DNA from 2 places in the Variovorax sucrosi genome. Region 2 is predicted to be linked to the other one. Evidence: riboswitches for the same ligand, from Rfam matches in the RefSeq annotation. Region 2 holds a riboswitch; the other holds the start of a gene.

Region 1 (10,031 bases), on a different contig from region 2:
GTTCCAGCACATCGCGCAGACGGCCATGCACGATGCGGGGCAGTTGAAGATGCCCGGCGCGGCCACGACGGCCAAGGCATCGGCGCGTCCCCCGGCCGCCAAGAAGGCCGCGGCCCGGAAAGCGGCTGCCACCAAGAAGATCACCCCCGCAGCGCGCAAGGCCGCCGCCGCACCGCGTGCCCGGGGCCGCTGAGCCGGCGCGGCCTGCCCTTGCCCCCCTGAACCCTGAGAACACCCGGACTTCCCCGGAAATGCGCGCATGAAACTCTTTCCCACCGGCCACGCCACCCATCCGCAATGGCGCATGGCGGCCGGCCTTGCCCTGGCCCAGGTGCGTGCGCAGATGGCGCTGCCCGAATACGCCTCCGCGCCGACGCTGGGCCTGCTCTACATCACCGACCACTACGCCGACGACGCGCAGGACATCCTCGATCACCTGGGCGCCGAGCTGCCGGAGGTGACCGACTGGTCGGGCACCGTGGGCGTCGGCGTGTCGGCCAACAATGCCGAGTACTTCGACGAGCCCGCGCTGAGCCTCATGCTGTGCGCGCTGCCGAGCGACCAGTACCGGGTGTTCTCTGGCGTGGCACCGCTGGGCAGCTCGGAGATGGCAGGCTTCGAGCCGCACACCGCACTCGTCCACGCCGACCCGCGCACGCCCGAGCTGGCCGAACTGGTCGGCGAGATGGCGGGACGCACCGACACCGGCTACCTGTTCGGCGGCCTGTCCTCCGGCCGCGAAGGCTCGCTGCAGTTCGCCGTCGGCGGCAACGGCAACATCCGCGGCCATGGCGCCGCGGGCGGCGTGTTCTCCGGCGGCATGTCGGGCGTGGTGTTCGGCGAGGGCGTGCGGCTGGTGTCGCGGGTCACGCAGGGCTGCCAGCCGGTCTCGCGCGAGCGCGAGATCACCGAGGCTGACGGCAATCTGCTGCTCCAGCTCGACGGCCAGCCGGCCCTCGACGTGTTGCTGTCCGACCTCGGCGTGTCGCTCGACGAGCCGCAGGCGGCGATCGAGGCGGTGCGCGCGACGCTCGTGGGCCTGGTCGATGCCGGCAGCGACGGCGTCCGCCGCACCGGCGACCTCGGGGCCGATGTGCGGGTGCGCCACATCATCGGGCTCGACCCGACCCGCCGTGGCGTGGCGATCGCCGACCTGGCCGAAGCCGGCATGCGCATGAGCTTCTGCCGGCGCAACGCGCAGGCCGCGCGCGCCGACCTGATGCGCATCTGCGCCGAGATCCGCGAGGAACTCGAACCCGAGGAGCAGACGCTGGCGACCGCACGCGCGGTGGCTGCCGGCGAGGCCGAGGCGGCGCCACATCCGGCACGCCGCGTGGCCGGTGCGGTGTACGTCAGCTGCTCGGGCCGCGGCGGGCCGCACTTCGGCGCACCCAACGCCGAGATGCAGATCGTGCGGCATGCGCTGGGCGACGTGCCGCTGGTCGGCTTCTTCGCGGCCGGCGAGATCGCCCGCCACCATGTGTACGGCTACACCGGCGTGCTGACGGTGTTCGTCGCCTGATCAGCCCTTCGCGAAGGCGAACTCGACCTCGGGGGACAGCCCGCTGACGATGCGGGCGATCGACTTGCCGGCGCCGCACACGTGGGTCCAGCCCGGTGCGCCGGGCGCGACATTGAGGAACAGGTTGCGCAGGCGGGTGCGACCGATCACCGGCAGCCCGCTGGCGCTGCGCACATGTGGCCGGAGGGTCAGCGTGGCGCCGCGGCGCTCGGTCAGGCCGGGCAGCAGTTCCTCGACGCGCGACAGCATGCGGGCGAGGCGTTCCGGGTCCGACAGCACCGGTGCGGCGCCGTCGATGCGCACCGTCGACCACACCCGCAGCTGGTCGCCCTCCGGCGTGCTGACGCGCCGCATGCGCAGTCGGCCCACGCCGTCGTACAGCATGAGCTGCGGGGCGCGCGCGGGGTCCTTCAGCGGCAGCAATACGGAATACTCCTGCACCCGCCGCAAGCGCAGCGGCACGCCCAGGGCCTGCGCCAGCGGCGCGCTGCCGCTGCCCAGCGCCATGACATAGGCGTCGGCGCGCAGGGTGATGCGTTCGCCGTCGGCGTTCAACAGTTCCACATGGTCCACGCGGCCATCCAGCGCATGCAACTGCGTCACCGTGTGCTTCGTCAGGAAGTGCACACCGGCCGCGCGGCACATGAAGAGGGTGCTGCCGGCGAAGCTGGCCGGGTCGGGCGAGGTGTCTTCACGCGTGAAGGCGGCGCCGGCCAGCGTTCCGCGCAAGGGCTCGAGCGCCGGTTCCAGGCGCAGGGCCTCGTCGGCCGACAGCAGGTGCAGCGCACAGCCGAGCGCATGCAGCCGTGGCACACGCCGGGCGAATTGCTCGAAGGCGTCGGCGTCGGTGTAGATGCGCATCCAGGCGGTGCCCGGCGACGAGAGGCTGACGCCGGCTTCCCGGCGCAGCGCCCGCACGCTCTCGCGGCTGTAGGCGCCCAGGCGCACCAGGTGTTCGAGCCGCTCGGTGGGCCGGTGCGCCGCCCCGGTCAGGTAGCCGGCCCAGGCCTGAACCCGGTGGCGCAGCCGGTCGACGGCCGCGCGCCACGGCGAGCCCGGACGCGTGGAGGGTGCCGGGGCCGGTGCTGGCGCGGGCGGCTCGACCAGGCCGCGGGCCTTGGCAGCGGGCGTGCCGTGGCGGTCGATCACCGTCACCTCGTGGCCGAGTTGCTGGAGGTAGTAGGCCGAAGCGACGCCAAGAAGACCGCCGCCCAGAACAATCACGCGCATGGTCCAGATCCTTGTGGGATGGCACAAACGGCGGATGCACGACAAACCGTGGGGTTGCGGGCCGGATCCGGAGTTCGGGTTCGCCGCTCCCTCTGTCCTTGGTACCTGAGAGATTCGCCCGCGGCGACGTGCAGCGGGGTTGCTCCTTCGGTGCATCGCGCGGGGCGATGGCTCTCCAGACGGCTAGATCAATAGACGGCAGTCATCGAACCGGCATGCGGTTCACCTCGGCGTTCATGGGAGTTTGCGCGTACGGTGGGGTGAGGACACCCGCTCTCCTGCACCCTGGAGTTTACCCGTCTTGACAAATTCGAGAACTGGCCATTTGGCCTATCCCTCCGTGACCGCCCATGCCCGCCCGATCGATCGTCCCACCTCAGGCGGACTTGGTCGGCCTGGCATCGCTGCGCCGCAGCCGGGTGAAGGCCTCGAATTCCCAGTTCCGCATGCCCAGCAGCAGGGTGTAGCCCTCGCGGTCGTTGGGCGGCAGCTTCTGGTCCGTCTGGTGCTGCTGCGCGAAATCCTGCGCCACCCGCTGCAGCCGCTCGAGGAAGGATGGCGCCAGCGCCCGGCTGATCGAGCCGTGCACCAGCAGCAGCCCCTCGGCCGGGCCGTCGAACCCGCCGCGGTAGTAGTCGAGCACCACGTTCTCGCGGAAGAAGTCCATCACCGGCCCGTGCGGCCGCCAGCGGAAGGTCTTGGCCAGCTTCAGCCGGTAGCGGTTGAGCGGACGCAGTTCGATGATGCCGATGCGGTCGAGCTGCACCAGGCAGGCGATGCACTCGGCCTCGGTGATGCGGTAGGCTGCGACGATCTGCTCCAGCGTCCACTGGCTCAGCACGTTGATGGCGACCAGCAGCAGCTTCTTGTCGCGCACCACGGCTTTTTCCTGCTCCTGCGTCAGCTCGCGCAGCAGCGGTTGGGCGTCGGCCACGCGGCGGGCCAGCTCGGCGAAGTCGATCTTCAGCGCCCGGCAGATCGCATCGACCCGGGTAAGCGGCATGTCGCCCTTGGCGAGCATCCGCTTCACACTGGATTCCGCCATGCCGAGGGCGCGGGCCAGGTCGGCATAGGTCATGCGGGCGTTCTTCAGCTCGTTCTTCAGCGCCTGGACGAGGTCGATGGTGGTGCTCATGGCGTGGAAGCGTCCTTGGTATTGTTTTTCGATACCGATCGTTCTGAATCGGCAGACCGTATCGATTTTCGATGCCAAATAGTTCCGCCGGCAACTAGATTCCGCTCCCACCGCATCACCTGCATCACCGGAGCCCCGCCATGAACCGCCCAGACCGTTCGCCGACCGTGCCGCTGTTTCGCCGTCTCTCGCATCTGTCGTCCCGCGAGCGCGGGCTGCTGGCCGCCTTCGCCGCCTTCGTGCTCATTGCCTGCCTGGGGCCCGCCGTGCCCGATCCGAGCGCGGCGGCCGGGGCCGCCTTCGCCGACGACCGCGCCTGGCGCGGCTTGCCGTTCGCGGTGGATGTGCTGAGCAACCTGCCATTCGCGGCCTTCGGCCTGTGGGGCCTGCTGCGGCTGCGGCGCTTCGACACGCTGCATGAGCGGCTGTGCGCAGCCAACGCACTCGACTGTGCCTGGCTGTTCTTCGCCGGGCTGATCTTCACCGCCGCCGGCTCGGTCTTCTATCACCTGCAGCCGGACGCGCTGCGCCTCGCCGCCGACCGCGCCGGCATGGCGATCGCCTTCGCCGGCATCGTCGGCCTGGCGGTGTGCGAGCGGGTCAGCTCGCGCGCCGGCTGGCCGGCGGCCTGCGCAGCCTTTCTCGGCGGCATGCTGGCGGTAGCGGCCTACCACGAGCGCGGCGATGTGCTGCCCTGGGCCGTGGTGCAGTTCGGTGGCATGGCGCTGGTGCTGGTGCTTGCCGTGCTGCGGCCGGTGCCCGGTGCCATCGGCCTGCGGCTCGGCGCGGTGGTCCTGTTCTATGCCGTGGCCAAGCTGTTCGAGCTGGGCGACCAGGCGATCTTCGAGGCCACCGGGCAGTTCGTCTCGGGCCACAGCCTGAAGCATCTGGTGGCCGCCTGCGCCGCCTGGCCGGTGCTGCGGGCCATCGATGGGCTGGCTGGCCTGGGCCCTGCGGCACAATCCACGCGCCACCGCCATGACGGTCTGAGGAGCCCGACAGGGACATTCGAATGACATCACCTGCCGCTGCCGCCGAGACACACGCCAATCAGTTCGCCCTGCTGGGCCAGCGGCGCTTCGCCCCCTTCTTCTGGACGCAGTTCGCCGGCGCGGCCAACGACAACCTCTTCAAGTTCGCCTTCACCGTGATGGTGACCTATCAGCTCCAGCTGAGCTGGATGCCGCCGGCGCTGGCCGGCCTGGCGATCGGGGCGTTGTTCATCCTGCCCTTCCTGCTGTTCTCGGCAACGGCCGGCCAGCTGACCGACAAGTACGACAAGACGAAGATGATCCGCTTCGTCAAGAACCTCGAGATCGCGATCATGTTCATCGCGGCCTGGGGCTTCGTGCGGGCCGACGCCGCGGTGCTGCTCGGCTGCGTCTTCCTGATGGGCCTGCATTCCACGCTGTTCGGCCCGGTCAAGTTCGCCTACCTGCCGCAGGTGCTCGACGCGCGCGAGCTCACCGGCGGCAACGGCATGGTCGAGATGGGCACCTTCGTCGCCATCCTGCTGGGCCAGGTGGCCGGTGGCCTGCTGGTGGCGCTGCCGGGTGTCGGCCACACGACGGTGGCAGTCGCGTGCGTGGGGCTGGCGCTGGTGGGGCGTGGCGTGGCGCAGGCCATTCCGACCGCGCCGGCGACCGACCCGAACCTCGTCATCAACTGGAACCCGTTCAGCGAAACCTGGCGCAACCTGAAGCTGGCGCACGGCAACCTGGTCGTGTTCCGCTCGCTCCTGGGCATCTCGTGGATGTGGTTCTTCGGCGCCGTCTTCCTGAGCCAGTTTCCGAGCTTCGCGAAGGAGGTGCTGCACGGCAACGAACAAGTCGCCTCGCTGCTCTTGGTGGTGTTCTCGATCGGCATCGGCATCGGCTCGCTGTTGTGCGAAACACTGAGCCGCCGTCAGGTCGAGATCGGCCTGGTGCCGCTCGGCGCCATTGGCATGAGCGTGTTCGCGATCGACCTGTACTTCGCCTCGCGCGGCCTGCCCGCGGCGCCGGAGATGGGCCTGGGCGCCTTCGTCGGCCAGGCAGCGCACTGGCGCGTGATGGCCGATCTCGGCCTGCTGTCGCTCTTCGCCGGCCTCTACAGCGTGCCGATGTACGCGCTGATCCAGCTGCGCAGCCAGCCGACGCACCGCGCGCGCATCATCGCGGCAAACAACATCCTGAATGCGCTCTTCATGATCGCCAGCGCGGTCATCGCCGGCGCGCTGCTCAAGGCCGGCTTCACCATCCCGCAGATCTTCCTGTTCACCGGCATCGCCAACGCGGTGGTGGCCTTCTACATCTTCATGCTGGTGCCGGAATACCTGCTGCGCTTCGTGTCCTGGCTGCTGTCGCACTTCATCTACCGCTTTCGCATCCGCGGCGACGAGCACATCCCGACCGAGGGCGCGGCGGTGCTGGTGTGCAACCATGTGAGCTTCATCGACGCCGTGCTGCTCATGGCGGCCAGCCCGCGTCCCATCCGCTTCATCATGGACCACCGCATCTTCCGGGTGCCGGTGCTGGGAGCGCTCTTCAAGCTGGCCAAGGCGATCCCGATTGCGCCGCAGAAGGACGACCCGGTCGCCTACGAGCGCGCCTTCGCGCAGGCGGTCGACGTGTTGCGCGAGGGCGACTTGCTCGCCATCTTCCCCGAGGGCGCGATCACCCGCGACGGCACGCTGCAGCCCTTCAAGGGCGGCGTGATGAAGATCCTGGCGGCAGCACGGGCCGAGGGCATCGACCCGCCAGTGATCCCGATGGCGCTGACCAACCTCTGGGGCTCCTTCTTCAGTCGCATCGAGCAGCGTGACGGGCAGAACGTCGCCATGGTGCGGCCCTTCCGCCGCGGGCTGTTCAGCCGTGTGGGGCTCAACGTCGGGCCGGCCGTGCCCGGCGCGCAGGTGCAGCCCGAATCGCTCCAGTCGCGCGTCAGCGGACTGCTCGCCGCTTGATGGCGGGGCTGCGCGACGCCTTCTGGGGGACGCTCGGCGCCGTGCCGCCGGAGTTCTGGCACGCCTTCACCTGGCTGGGCGACAGCGGCCTGATGCTGCCGGCGTCGGTGCTGATCGTGCTGCTGCTGTGGCTGTCGCCGGGCGGCAGCCGCTGGACCGCCTTCAGCTGGTGCCTGGCCTTCGGCGCCGGTGGCGCGCTGATCGTGGCATCGAAGCTCGCGTTCATGGGCTGGGGCATCGGCAGCGCCCGCTTGAACTTCACCGGCTTCAGCGGCCACACGGCCATCAGCACCAGCGTGTGGTCGGTGGCGCTCTGGATGCTGGCGGCGCGGCGGTCGGCCGCGGTGCGCCGCATCGCGGTGGCGGCCGGCTGGGCCCTGGGCGCGGCCATCGGTGCGTCGCGCCTGGCGATCTTCGCGCACTCGGCGTCGGAGGTGGTAGCCGGCCTGCTGCTGGGCATCGCGATCTGCCTTGCCTTCCTGCGACTTGTGCGCCGCCAACCGGCGCCCCGGGTGCCCTGGCCGGCGATGCTGCTCGGCTTGCTGCTGCCGCTGGCCTTCCAGACGCCCGGCGCGCCGGCGCCGACGCAGAACCTGCTCGAAGCCATCGCCGTCCGGCTGGCCGGCATCGAGCGCCCCTACACCCGGGACGATCTGCGACGGACCTGATGCGGCGTATGGGTATCGAAATTCGATACTGAAGGCGCTGCACAGGAGGCCTGGTGCATTGAAATGCGCCTTCTCGGCGAAGTGGAGTCGATCATCCGATCACCTTCACAACGCCGCGAGGCTTTCATGCAACCCCTTCCTTTCCACGTCTCCGTCCAACGCGATACCCGCGCCTGGCAGTTCCAGGTCTGGACCTCCTTCGGCGTCGCCGTGTCGCTCTGCGCCATCGGCCTCGGCTGGCTGCCCGGTGCGGCGCTCGACCGCGCCTTCATGGTGATGGGCTACGTGTTCTGCCTGTCGGCGGCTTTCGTGTTGGCGAAGTTTGTGCGCGACAACCAGCACGGTGCGACCCGCTCGGCCGGCGACACGCCGATGTGGAAGCTGGTGGTCTGGGGCGGCTTCCTCACCGCCATGGGGTTGACCGGCTGGGGCCTGCTGCGCATGGACATCAACGAAACCTACAAGGCCTTCCTCGGTGTGAGTTGGCTGTTCCTCATCAGCGCGGCCTTCACGCTGGCCAAGACGCTGCGGGACCGCCATGAGGCCGATCTGGCCGAGGCCCGCCTGCAAGGCCGCCGCGAAGCCCGTGGCGCTGACAGCGCTGCGGAATGACGCGCAGTACCCGGACCCTTTTCAGGAGCAATCTGATGAAAAAGACATTGATCGTTTCCCTGCTGGCCGCCTGCACCGTCTGCACCGCTTTCGTGGCGCACGCGCAGAGCGAAGCCTCGGTGGCCCTGTCGCTGCTGCCAGTGGCCTCGGTGGTCGGTACCGCCTCGGTGGCGGGCGCTGCCGCCAGTGCCGTGGTGGCCGTGCCGGTCGCTTTGTCGGTGGGCGGTGCCGCGCTCACGGTGGTGGCGGTCGAGGCCTCGGCCGCGGGCACCGTCTGCCTGCTCGAGCGCGCGTCGGACGGCGCACGTGCCAGTGTGCGGCTTGCCGGTCATGCGGTGCAGGGCAGCGCGATCGCGGTCGGCACCGTCGTCACGGTGAGCGTGATCGGCAGCGGCGTCGTGCTGTCCGCTGCGGGCGAGATGATCGCCTTCATTCCCAACACCATCGGCCGGGCGCTGCTTCACAACGAGAGGCTGATGTGAACCCGCGCGCCCCCACCCATTTCGGCCACTACGACGATTTCGGACGCGAAGTGGCGGCGCCGGGCTGGCCCTGGCGCGTGCGCATGGCGCTGCGCACCGCGCTGCTCGCGGCGGCGGTCGTGCTGGCCGGCCTGTTCCTCTTTCCGACCGAATCGCACGCGGGCCGCTCGTGCGAACAGGTCCGCCCCACCGCGCAGCAGGTGCAGCAGGGCCTGACGCTGGCCGAGCGAACGGCGCAGGCGCTGGACGCCAGCGGCGCGCGCGTGGTGCTGCTGGCACGCGCCGGCCAGGACCTGGGCAAGTACGGGCTGCGCTGGTCGCATGTCGGCATCGCCTTCAAGACCGACGCCGGCCCGTGGCGCGTGGCACACAAGCTCAACCAGTGCGGCACGGCGGTGGCCGGCCTCTACCGCCAGGGGCTGGGCGAGTTCTTCCTCGACGATCCGTGGCGCTACGAGGCCGCGTGGTCGGTGCCCACGTCGGCGGTGCAGTCGCAACTCGCGGCGCTGCTGGCGGCGCCACCCGCGGCCGGCATCGGGCGCCTGCACACGCCGGCCTACAGCCTGGTGAGCTATGTGTGGGCCGACAAATACCAGCAGTCGAACCAGTGGGTGATCGAGACGCTGGCGCTGGCCATGGAGTCGTCGACCGTGACCGACCGCAGCCAGGCGCAGGCGTGGCTGCGCTTGAAGGGCTATGCGCCAACCACGCTCACGCTCGGCCCGCTCACGCGGCTGGGTGGGCGCATGAGCAAGGCCAACGTGGCGTTCGACGACCATCCCAACGAGAAGCGCTTTGCCGATCGCATCGAGACGGTCAGCGCCGATTCGGTGTTCGCCTGGCTGCAGCGCAGCGGGCTGGGCGCGGCGCCGGTCACACTCGGGCTGTAACGCGTTCGAGGGAACGCATCACTGGAAAGAAGAACAATGAGCAAATCCTTGCGCCTCTCTGAAAAATGGTTTCGCCGCGGCCTCTGGCTGGTGGCGCTGGTGTTCGCCAGCTTCCTGATCGGCCTCGGCGGCACCCTGGTGGGTGACCTGCCGCAGGTCGAGCGGGCCCTGCAACTCGACGACTTCATCGACCGTGCGGCGGCGGAGCCCTTGCGGGCCGGTGTGCGCGAGGCCGAGCGCACCGAGCAGCAGGCGGCCCGCGAGTTGGAGCAGGCCGAGCTGAAGCTGTCCGTGGCCCAGCAGTCCAGCCGCACGGCGCGCGAAACCTTCGGCAACTGGGTGGCGACGCGCCGTGCCACGGCGCAGCCCGACCAGGACGCCGAGCTGATCGCGCGCACCCGTGCGCTCGATGCCCTGAAGGCCAAGGAAGACGAGGCCCAGCAGAAGGTCGACGTGCAGGAGCAGGTCGCGCTGGACGCGCGCCAGGCGCAGGCGTCTGCGCGGCAGAAACTCGCCGAGCTCGAGGCAACGGCACAGGAAAAGCTCAA
Region 2 (10,031 bases):
GCCACCCGGTCGGCGACCAGGTGCTGAAGGATGTGGCGCAATGGCTGGCGAAGGAACTGGACGGCCTGCACGCCGTGCTGGGCCGCTGGGGCGGCGACGAATTCGCCATCCTCTACCGCCCCCAGGCCGAGCCGGCCACGCCGGAGGCGCTGGCCGAGACGCTGATCGCTTCCATTCCCTTCGCTACCGCCCACTCCGGTGGCCACCTCGGCGTGAGCATCGGCATCTCGAAGTTCGAGCTGGGCGATGCCGCGGTCGAATTCACCGACATGATCAGCCTGGCCGACGAAGGGCTGTACGAGGCCAAGCGGGCCGGCCGCAACCGCTACCAGGTGGTCGACGAGGCCTTGCACCTGCGCCTGGCGACGCGTCGCGATGTGGAGCGCGACCTGCTGCAGGCCATCGAGGCACGCACCATCGAACTCTGGTACCAGCCGATCCTGGAGCGCGACAGCGGCCGCATCCACAGCCTGGAGGCGCTGCTGCGCTGGAACCATCCGCGGCACGGTCGCATCTCGCCCGAACAGGTGGTGTTCGCGGCCGCCAGCACCGGCATCGCCGAGAACCTCCTGCGCTACATCCTGGAGGAGATCTGCGGTGCGATGCAGCAGATGGACGCCCCGGGCTCCGCGCTGGCCGGCGTGCCGGTGGCGATGAACGTGTCGCCGCGCGAAATGGCGCAGCTCGCCGTCGACGAGATCGTGCTCGGCACATTGGCCGCCCGCGGCATCGCCACTTGCCGGCTGCAGATCGAGATCACCGAGGAGGTGGCGCTCGACACCCACGCAACGCGGGGCCGCCTGAGCGCACTGTCGGCGGCCGGCGTGGCGATCGCGGTCGACGACTTCGGTGTCGGTTATTCGTCGCTGGCTTCGCTGCGCAGCGACTATGTGAAGCAGGTGAAGATCGACCGCAGCTTCATCGACGGCCTGGCGAGCTCGCCGGGCAACGCCGTGCTGGTCAATTCGATCGTTCAGCTGGGTGCCTCGCTCGACATCGCGGTGGTGGCCGAGGGTGTCGAGACGGAGGGTGAGCTCGCGGTGCTGACGGTGCTGGAATGCCGGCTGGTCCAGGGCTACCTGTTCGCCCGCCCGGCCCCGTTGCCGGAGGTCATGGCCTGGGCGGCGGCGCAGCCGGCCTGAGGCACACCGGCCGCCGGCACCTCAGCGGCGCTGCAGTTCGCTGCCGCCGATGTAGATGCGGTTGTGCACCGGCGCGATCACCAGCTCGTTGATGCACACGTGCGGCGGCATCTCGGCGATGAAGCGGATGGTGCGGCCCATGTCTTCCTCCTGCAGCATCAGCGCCTTGTCCTCGGCGCTCGGCTCGACCGGCCGCTTCTTCAGGATCGGCGTGGCCACCTCGCCGGGGCAAACGGCTGTCGCGCGCAGGCCGTGCACGCATTGCTCGATGTTGAAGTTGTGCGTCATCGCCGTCAGCCCGGCCTTGCTTGCCACGTAGGCCGGGCCGGTGAGGTAGCTCTGGTGCCAGCCGGCGAACGACGCGATGTTGATCACCGTGCCGCGCCGCCGCGCCTGCATGCCCTTGAGCACAGCCAGCGTGCAGAAGGTCGCGCCGTTGAGGTTGATGTTGACCACCTTGGCGAAGGTGTCGCCGTCGGTCTCGCTCCAGAAACGCTTGGGAAAGTTGACGCCGGCGCTGTTGACCAGGATGTCGACGCCGCCATGCTGCGCCTCGATGGCCGCGGCCACCTTGTCGACCGCGGGCCGGTCGCCCACGTCGAGCGCCATCGCCGTGATGCGGCCACGCGGTGCGCCCTTGGCCTCGGCTTCGACAATCGCAGCGTCGAGCTTGGCCGTCTCGCGGCCGGAAATCACGACCCGACAGCCGGCCTTGGCCAGGTCGATGGCACCGGCCAGGCCAATGCCGCTGCCGCCGCCGGTCACCCAGGCGATGTGTCCGTCGAGCGGCTGCTTTGTTTCACTCATCGATGTCTCTCCTTTGAAGGGGGGAGCATCGATTGTGCCGTCGTGTTCAGCTCGTCGTGTAGTCGCCCACCGGCACGCAGCTGCAGAACAGGTTGCGATCGCCGTAGACGTTGTCGACGCGGCCGATCGGCGACCAGTACTTGGCCTGCTTGAGGGCGGCCAGCGGGTAGGCGCCGAGTTCGCGCGAGTAGGGGTGCGTCCACTCGGTGCTCAGCAGGCTGGCGGCGGTGTGCGGCGCGTGCTTGAGCGGGTTGTCTTCCTTCGGCCAGACGCCTTCTTCCACACGGCGGATCTCGCCGCGGATGGCGATCATCGCGTCGATGAAACGGTCGAGTTCGGCCAGCGGCTCGCTCTCGGTCGGCTCGACCATCAGCGTGCCGGGCACCGGGAAGCTCAGCGTGGGCGCATGGAAGCCGTAGTCGATCAGGCGCTTCGCCACATCTTCGGCCGTGACGCCGCTGGTGTCCTTGAGCGGGCGCAAATCGAGGATGCACTCGTGCGCCACATGCCCGTTCGGGCTCGCGTACAGCGTTGGGTAATGTTCCTTCAGGCGCGCGCTGATGTAGTTGGCCGACAGGATCGCCGTCTCGGTCGCGGCCTGCAGGCCGGCTGCGCCCATCATGCGGCAGTACATCCAGCTGATGGGCAGCACTGCGGCATTGCCCAGCGGCGCGGCCGAGACCGCACCCACGTCATGACCACCGACGCCCGCCGTCGCATGGCCCGGCAGGAAGGGCACGAGGTCTTCCACCACGCACACCGGGCCGACGCCCGGGCCGCCGCCGCCGTGCGGAATGCAGAAGGTCTTGTGCAGGTTCAGATGGCTCACGTCGCCGCCGAACTCGCCTGGCGCGGCCACGCCGACCAGGGCGTTCATGTTCGCGCCGTCGACGTACACGCGGCCGCCATGTTCATGCACCAGCTCGCACAGTGCCTTCACGCGGGTCTCGAACACGCCGTGGGTGCTGGGGTAGGTGATCATCACCGCCGCCAGGTTGGCGCTGTGCTTCTCGCAGGCGCGCTTCAGGTCGTCGAGGTCGACGTTGCCCTGCGCGTCGCAGGCGGTCACGACCACCTGCATGCCGGCCATCTGCGCGCTGGCCGGGTTGGTGCCGTGCGCCGACGAAGGGATCAGGCAGATGTTGCGCTGGCCTTCGCCCTTGGACACATGGAAGGCCTTGATCGCCAGCAGGCCGGCGTACTCGCCCTGCGAGCCGGCGTTGGGCTGCAGGCTGATGCCGGCATAGCCCGTCGCTTCGCACAGCCAGTCGCGCAGCTGCTGGTCGAGCTCGGCGTAACCCTGCAGCTGCTCGGCCGGTGCGAAGGGGTGGATGTTCGCGAACTCGGGCCAGGTGATCGGGATCATTTCGCTGGTCGCGTTGAGCTTCATGGTGCAGCTGCCCAGCGGGATCATGCTGCGGTCGAGCGCCAGGTCCTTGTCGGAGAGGCTGCGGATGTAGCGCAGCATCGACGTCTCGCTCTTGTGCGTGTTGAACACCGGATGCGTGAGGAAGGCCGAGGTGCGGCGCAAGTCGTCCGGAATGCGCACGGGGGCGGTGTCGGCCAGTTCCTCGAAGCGCGGCATCGGCGTGCCGGTCGGCACGAACAGCGCCCACAGCGTCTCGATGTCGGCGCGCGTCGTCGTCTCGTCCAGCGAGATGCCCAGGTGCTGCTGCAGCCGATGGCGCAGGTTGACGCCGGCCGTGTTCGCGTGGGCGAGGATGGCGGCGGTGTCGTCTCCGCTTTTCACGGTCAGCGAATCGAAGGCGGTGGTGTTGACCAGCTCGCGGTCCATCTGCTCGAGGCCCGCGGCCAGAATGCCGGTGAGCGCCGCCACACGCTGCGCGATGCGCGTGAGGCCGGCGGGGCCGTGGTACACGGCGTACATGCTTGCGACGACGGCCGGCAGCACCTGCGCCGTGCAGATGTTCGACGTGGCCTTTTCGCGGCGGATGTGCTGTTCGCGCGTTTGCAGCGCGAGCCGGTAGGCCGGCGAACCGTGCACGTCGACGCTCACGCCGACCAGCCGGCCGGGCAGCGAGCGCTTGAACCCGTCGCGGCAGGCCAGGTAGGCCGCGTGCGGGCCGCCGTTGCACATCGGCATGCCGAAGCGCTGCGTGGTGCCGCAGACGATGTCGGCATCCCATTCGCCGGGCGGTGCCAACAGCGTCAGCGCCAGCAGGTCGGCCGCCACGCACAGCGCGGCGTCGCAGGCATGCGCATGGCCGGCCAGCGGGCGCAGATCGTGCACCTGGCCGGTGGTGCCGGGGTACTGGGCCAGCACGCCGAAGAATTCGCCGCTCGCCATCAACAGGGGCAGCGTCTCCGATGCGGTGCTCACCTTGATCTCGATGCCCAGCGGCGCAGCGCGGGTGCGCAGCACTTCGATGGTCTGCGGGTGGCAGTCGCCGGCCACCAGGAAGACGTTGCTTTTGGATCTCACGCTGCGCTTGGCCAGCGTCATCGCCTCGGCCGCGGCCGTCGCCTCGTCGAGCATCGACGCGTTGGCGATCGCCATGCCGGTCAGGTCGCAGACCATGGTCTGGAAGTTGACCAGCGCCTCCATGCGGCCCTGCGAGATCTCCGCCTGATAGGGCGTGTAGGCCGTGTACCAGGCGGGGTTCTCGAGGATGTTGCGCAGGATCACGCCGGGCGTGTGGGTGCCGTAGTAGCCCTGGCCGATGAAGTTGCGCGCCACCTTGTTCTTCGCCGCCATCGCCTTCAGCTCGGCCAGTGCGTCGGCCTCGCTCACCGGCGCGGGCAACTGCATCGGCCGCGTGCGGCGGATGGCCGGCGGCACGATGCCGTCGATCAGTTCCTCGCGCGTGGCAGAGCCGATGACCGGCAGCATGCGCGCCTCGTCGGCCGGCTCGATGCCGATGTGACGGGCGATGAATTCGTCGGCATTCTCGAGTTCGCGCAAGGTGGGGAAGGAGGGGGTCGGCATGGGCGTGGAGCGATGAAGGCGAAGATTGAAGGCGGGTCAGCTCTCTGCAGCGAACTTGTCGTAGTCGGCGGCTTCGAGCAGGGCGTCGAGCTGGGCGGGCTCGCTCAGCTTGACCTTGAAGAACCAACCGGTGGCGAGTGGGTCGCTGTTGGCGAGCGAGGGGTCGGCGCGCAGCGCTTCATTGACTTCGGTGATCTCGCCCGAGACGGGCATGAACACGTCGGCTGCCGCTTTGACCGATTCGACGACGCCGGCGACTTCGCCTTGCGCGAAGGTCTTGCCGACCTCGGGCAGGTCGACGAACACGACGTCGCCGAGTGCGTCCTGCGCATGCACGGTGATGCCGACGATCGCGTCGCTGCCGGTGGCCTGGACCCACTCGTGGTCCTTGGTGAATTTGGTGCTCATGGGGCTCCTGAAAAGAGATGGAACGAGAGGTGAAAGGGAAACTAGCCTCGGTAGTATCGGGTCGGCACGAAGGGCAGGGTGGTCACCTCCATCGGCACCGGCTTGCCGCGCACGATGGCCTGCAGGCGCGTGCCGGGCGCAGCGAAGGCGGCGGCCACGTAAGCCATCGCGATCGGCCGGTCGGCCGTGGGCCCGAGCAGTCCGCTGGTGACCTGGCCGATGGCGATGCCCTCGAAGGATTCGAGCGGCGTGCCGTCGCGCACCGGGATGCGTTCCAGCGCGACCAGGCCGACGCGGCGGCGCTTGAGCGTGTCGTGCTCGGCGATGCCGGCCGCGCCCGATGCCGCGGCCGCCAGTTGGGCCAGCACCCTGTCGGCACCCGGGAAGCCACCGGCCCGCGCGCCGCCGGTGCGGCGCACCTTCTGAATCGCCCAGTTGAGCGAGGCCTCGACCGGCGTGGTCGTCTCGTCGATGTCGTGGCCGTAGAGGCAGAGGCCGGCTTCCAGCCGCAGCGAGTTGCGCGCACCCAGGCCGATGGGCTGCACCTCGGGCTCGGCCAACAGCAGGCGGGCCAGTGCTTCGGCGTCGCTGGCCTTCACCGAGATCTCGAAGCCGTCTTCGCCGGTGTAGCCGCTGCGGGTGACGAAGGCCGGAATGCCGCCGATCTGCACCGCGCCGCCCGTCATGAAGACGAAGCGTTCCACGTTGGGCGACAGGCGGGCCAGCGTGGCGGCGGCCTGCGGACCCTGCAATGCGAGCAGCGCGTGGTCGGGCATCGGCTGCACCTCGCAGCGCGCGCCGATGCGGGCCTGGATGTGCGCCAGGTCGGCCACCTTGCAGGCGCCGTTGACGATCACGAAGAGCGACCCGTCGCCTTCGTTGAAGAACATCAGGTCGTCGAGGATGCCGCCCGCGTCGTTCAGCAGCAGGCCGTAGCGCTGCTTGCCGGGCGCCAGGTCGACCACGTCGACCGGCATCAGCGTCTCGAAAGCCGCGGCGGCGTCGGGGCCGACCAGGCGCAGCTGGCCCATGTGCGAGATGTCGAACAGGCCGGCGGCCGTGCGGGTGTGCTTGTGCTCGGCCATCAGGCCGGCGGGGTACTGCACCGGCATGCTGTAGCCGGCGAAAGGCACCATGCGGGCGCCAAGTTCGACGTGCAGGGCATGCAGCGGGGTCTTCTGAAGCGAATCGTCGGAAGCAGCCATGGCGCTCTCCATAACAGGGGGGCAGACGGAATCCACGACGCAAGTCATGGGCCACCCCTGCTGTCCGCTCTACCTGAGAGATTCGCCCCGCCTTTTCAGAGGCTTAGGGTTTGCTCCTTCGGTGGGCCGGCGTGTCGCGATGGACGACCGACCTCTCTCCAGCAAGGAAACGCCCGGATGAACAGGCGCCTCGTCAGTCCTTGGGGCCTGAGCGTTCGGATGGGTTCCTGCGCCTTCGGCGGCCCGTTGCGGGCGCTCTCCTGACCCGGGCGAGTGTAGTGGATCGGCGCGGGCTCAGTGCACCGTTTCGGCTGGCAACAACTTGGCGATGCGATCGCGGATGGCGTCGGCGCGCTCGTCGCCGGCGGCCTGTCGGATCTCCGCGAGCATCGTGTCGGCCACGGCCAGCATGGACGCGCGGTCGCGCGCCTCGCGCAGCGTGTCGCGCAGGACCTGCGCCATCGCCGGGTCGCGCCGCGCGAACATGCGCTCGCACAGGTCGAACAGGAACATGCGGGTGGTGGCCAGGGACGGCTTGCCGTCGAAAGGGTCGGCCGATGCGGTGGGCGTTGATGGCTCGGGCACATCCGCCACGACGACGGCGGGCGCGTCGAAGCGTTCATCCGGCGCGTGCAGATAGCCCTCGTGCAACAGGTGGTGCGCCACGCGAAGCGCCTCGTCGCGGTCGCTGAAGAGCGGCACGAAGTCGGTCACCGAGCGCTGGCCGTCGGCCATCAGCAGCACGGCGCGTTCGCGCTGCGTCAGCGTGCGGCGGCCGGGGCGCAGCTCGTCGCGGGCTTTTTCGGTCTTGCTGAAGAACATCGGGTGCCAAGCGTCGGGATTGCGAATCCGCCAGCATCGGCCCCGGTCATGACAACCCGATGAAGCAAGCGCCTCTACTTGAAGCCCATCACCCGCGGCAGCCAGGTGCTCAGCGCCGGCACGAAGGTCAGGATGATCAGCACCGCCCCGTGCGCCCACAGGAAGGGCACCAGCTCGCGCACCAGCTTCGACATCGGCACCTTCGACACGTTGCATGTCACGAAGAGCAGCCCCCCGACCGGCGGCGTGATCATGCCCAGCGTGAGGTTGAAGATCACGATCATCGCGAAGTGCACCGGGTCGACGCCCAGCTTCATGGCGACCGGCGCGAGGATCGGCGCCAGCACCATGACGCCCGGCAGCGGCTCGATGAAGATGCCGAAGAGCAGCAGGAAGACGTTGACGATGATCAGGAACATCCACGGCGAGAGGTTCATGCCGATCAGCCATTCGGCCATCTGCTGCGGAATGCCTTCGATCGTCAGCACCCAGGCGAAAGACGCCGACAGCCCGATGATGATCAGCACCGACGCCGACAGCAGCGCCGAGCGTTCGAGGATGTTCGGCAGCGCCTTCCACTCGAGCGTGCGGTAGACGAACTTGCCGCACAGCAGCGCGTAGAACACCGCCACCACCGAGGCTTCGGTCGGCGTGAACCAGCCGGCGCGCATGCCGCCGAGGATGACCACCGGCAGCAGGATGGCGGGCAGTGCCTTCCACGTCGTGACGAGGATGTCGCGCATCGGCGGCAGCTGGCCGTCGCCCTTGTAGTTGCGCTTCTTCGACACCCAGAAGTTCACCGCGCACATCGCCACCGCGATCAGGATGCCCGGCAGGATGCCCGCTGCGAACAGCGTGCCGACGGACACCGTCTCGTCCTGCAGCGCGTAGATGATCATGATGATCGACGGCGGGATGATCGGCCCGACGATGGCCGTGGACGCCGTCAGCGCCGCCGCGTACGAGCGGTCGTAGCCGGCCTTGTCCATCATCTTGATCAGCATCGAGCCCGGGCCGGCCGCGTCGGCCAGCGCCGAGCCCGAGATGCCCGAGAAGAAGGTGAGCGACACCACGTTGGTGTAGCCCAGGCCGCCGCGCTTGTGGCCGACGAACTGGCCGGCGAAGCGCAACAGCACCTCGGTCAGCGAGCCGCCGCTCATGAGCTCTGCCGCCAGGATGAAGAAGGGCACGGCCATCAGCGGGAAGCTGTCGATGCCGGTGAAGGTTTCCTTCAGCAGCACCATCAGGGGATAGCTTTCCGCCAGGATCAGCGTGGCCGCGGTGGCCAGCCCGAGGGCGAAGGCGACCGGCACGCCGATGGCGAGGAAGACGCAGGCGGAAACGATGAGAACGATGCTCGGGTCCATGCGCGTCCCCTTACAACGATGCCGACGCGGTGGCGTCGAAGTGCGCATCCGACCGGAACTCCCGGCGCAGCACGTAACCCTTGACCACCAACAGGAAGTGCACGATGCACAGCACCCCGCCGATCAGCATGGCACTGTAGATGTAGGCGAAGGGAATCTGCGTCACGGCGGTCAGCTGGAACATGGTGCGCTGCATGTAGAGCCAGCCGTACCAGACCATGAATCCGAAGAAGGCGAAGAGCAGCGCCGCGACGGCAAGGCGCACGGCCATCGCGCCCTTGGGCGGCAAGGCGTCCTGCAGGTTCTCGACGGCGATGTGGCCGCCGTAGCGCAGCACCGGGCCGGCGCCCAGGAAGGTGAGCCAGATCATCATGTGGCGCGAGACCTCTTCGGCCCATTCGAGGGACTGGTCGGTCAGGTAGCGCAACGCGACATTGGTGAAGATGATGACCGACATGGCGGCCAGCAGAAGGATCAGCGCCCAGCGGTTGGCGGTGATGAAATGGCGCTCGAAGGCTTGCACGGTACTTGAATCTCGGTCTGGAAAAAGCGAACCGCCCGGAACCTCTCGGCGTGTCCGGGCGGTGGACGGTCAGCGGTTTGCCGCTTACTTGACGTCCGTGATCTTCTTGATGTTGTCCGCGCCGAACTCCTTGGCGTAGCTCACGTACGCGGGCTTGAGCGCCTCGCGGAAGGCGTTGCTGTCGACGGTGCGTGTGACCTTCATGCCGTCCTTCTCGAGCTGGGCGATGCCGTTGCTTTCGTCGTCGTTGACCTTTTTGCGCTGCGCGATCGACGCCTTCTGCGCCGCCGCGACAAAGAGCTTCTTGTCGGCATCCGAGAGCTTGTTCCAGACCTTGGGCGACAGCAGCAGCAGCGCTGGCGAGTACACGTGGCCGGTGAGCGAGAGATGCTTCTGCACCTGCGAGAACTTCGACGCCAGAATCACCGGGATCGGGTTCTCCTGGCCGTCGACCGTGCCCTGCTGCAACGCGCCGAACAGTTCGGGGAAGGCCATGGGCGTCGGCAGGATGCCGAAGGTGCGGTAGCCGTCCATGTGCACCTTGTTCTCCATGGTGCGCATCTTCAGGCCCTTGGCGTCTTCCGGCTTGACGATGTCGCGCTTGCTGTTCGTCATGTGGCGGAAGCCGTTCTCGGTCCAGGCCAGCGCGATGATGCCCTTGCTCGGGAACTTGGTCAGGATGTCCTGGCCGATCGGGCCGTCCATCACCTTGCGCGCGTGGTCGTAGTCGCGGAACAGGAAGGGGATGTCGACGATCTTGACCTCGGGCACGAAGTTGCCGACCGGGCCGGTCGATGTGTTCAGCAGGTC

What was found. Region 2 has a riboswitch for glycine ahead of gcvT (glycine cleavage system aminomethyltransferase GcvT). Riboswitches for the same ligand answer to the same signal wherever they lie in the genome.
Region 1: another riboswitch for glycine. It lies ahead of ACSFBE_RS20780 (FAD-dependent oxidoreductase); the one in region 2 lies ahead of gcvT (glycine cleavage system aminomethyltransferase GcvT).

Annotation. Positions count from the first base shown of each region.
Region 1 covers NZ_JBPJZU010000011.1:35,874-45,904, reverse strand. The annotation lists gene ACSFBE_RS20790 (PhaM family polyhydroxyalkanoate granule multifunctional regulatory protein) at 1-193, shown strand, start outside; gene ACSFBE_RS20785 (FIST signal transduction protein) at 260-1,522, shown strand; gene ACSFBE_RS20780 (FAD-dependent oxidoreductase) at 1,523-2,752, opposite strand; glycine riboswitch at 2,835-2,941, opposite strand; gene ACSFBE_RS20775 (helix-turn-helix domain-containing protein) at 3,129-3,887, opposite strand; gene ACSFBE_RS20770 (hypothetical protein) at 4,028-4,903, shown strand; gene ACSFBE_RS20765 (MFS transporter) at 4,900-6,831, shown strand; gene ACSFBE_RS20760 (phosphatase PAP2 family protein) at 6,831-7,499, shown strand; gene ACSFBE_RS20755 (YiaA/YiaB family inner membrane protein) at 7,626-8,111, shown strand; gene ACSFBE_RS20750 (hypothetical protein) at 8,147-8,593, shown strand; gene ACSFBE_RS20745 (DUF2145 domain-containing protein) at 8,677-9,483, shown strand; gene ACSFBE_RS20740 (serine endopeptidase) at 9,520-10,031, shown strand, end outside.
Region 2 covers NZ_JBPJZU010000008.1:287,737-297,767, reverse strand. The annotation lists gene ACSFBE_RS17675 (putative bifunctional diguanylate cyclase/phosphodiesterase) at 1-1,142, shown strand, start outside; gene ACSFBE_RS17670 (SDR family oxidoreductase) at 1,164-1,949, opposite strand; gene gcvP (aminomethyl-transferring glycine dehydrogenase) at 1,996-4,896, opposite strand; gene gcvH (glycine cleavage system protein GcvH) at 4,933-5,304, opposite strand; gene gcvT (glycine cleavage system aminomethyltransferase GcvT) at 5,346-6,509, opposite strand; glycine riboswitch at 6,560-6,681, opposite strand; glycine riboswitch at 6,698-6,782, opposite strand; gene ACSFBE_RS17650 (hypothetical protein) at 6,804-7,331, opposite strand; gene ACSFBE_RS17645 (TRAP transporter large permease) at 7,406-8,698, opposite strand; gene ACSFBE_RS17640 (TRAP transporter small permease) at 8,709-9,221, opposite strand; gene ACSFBE_RS17635 (TRAP transporter substrate-binding protein) at 9,306-10,031, opposite strand, start outside.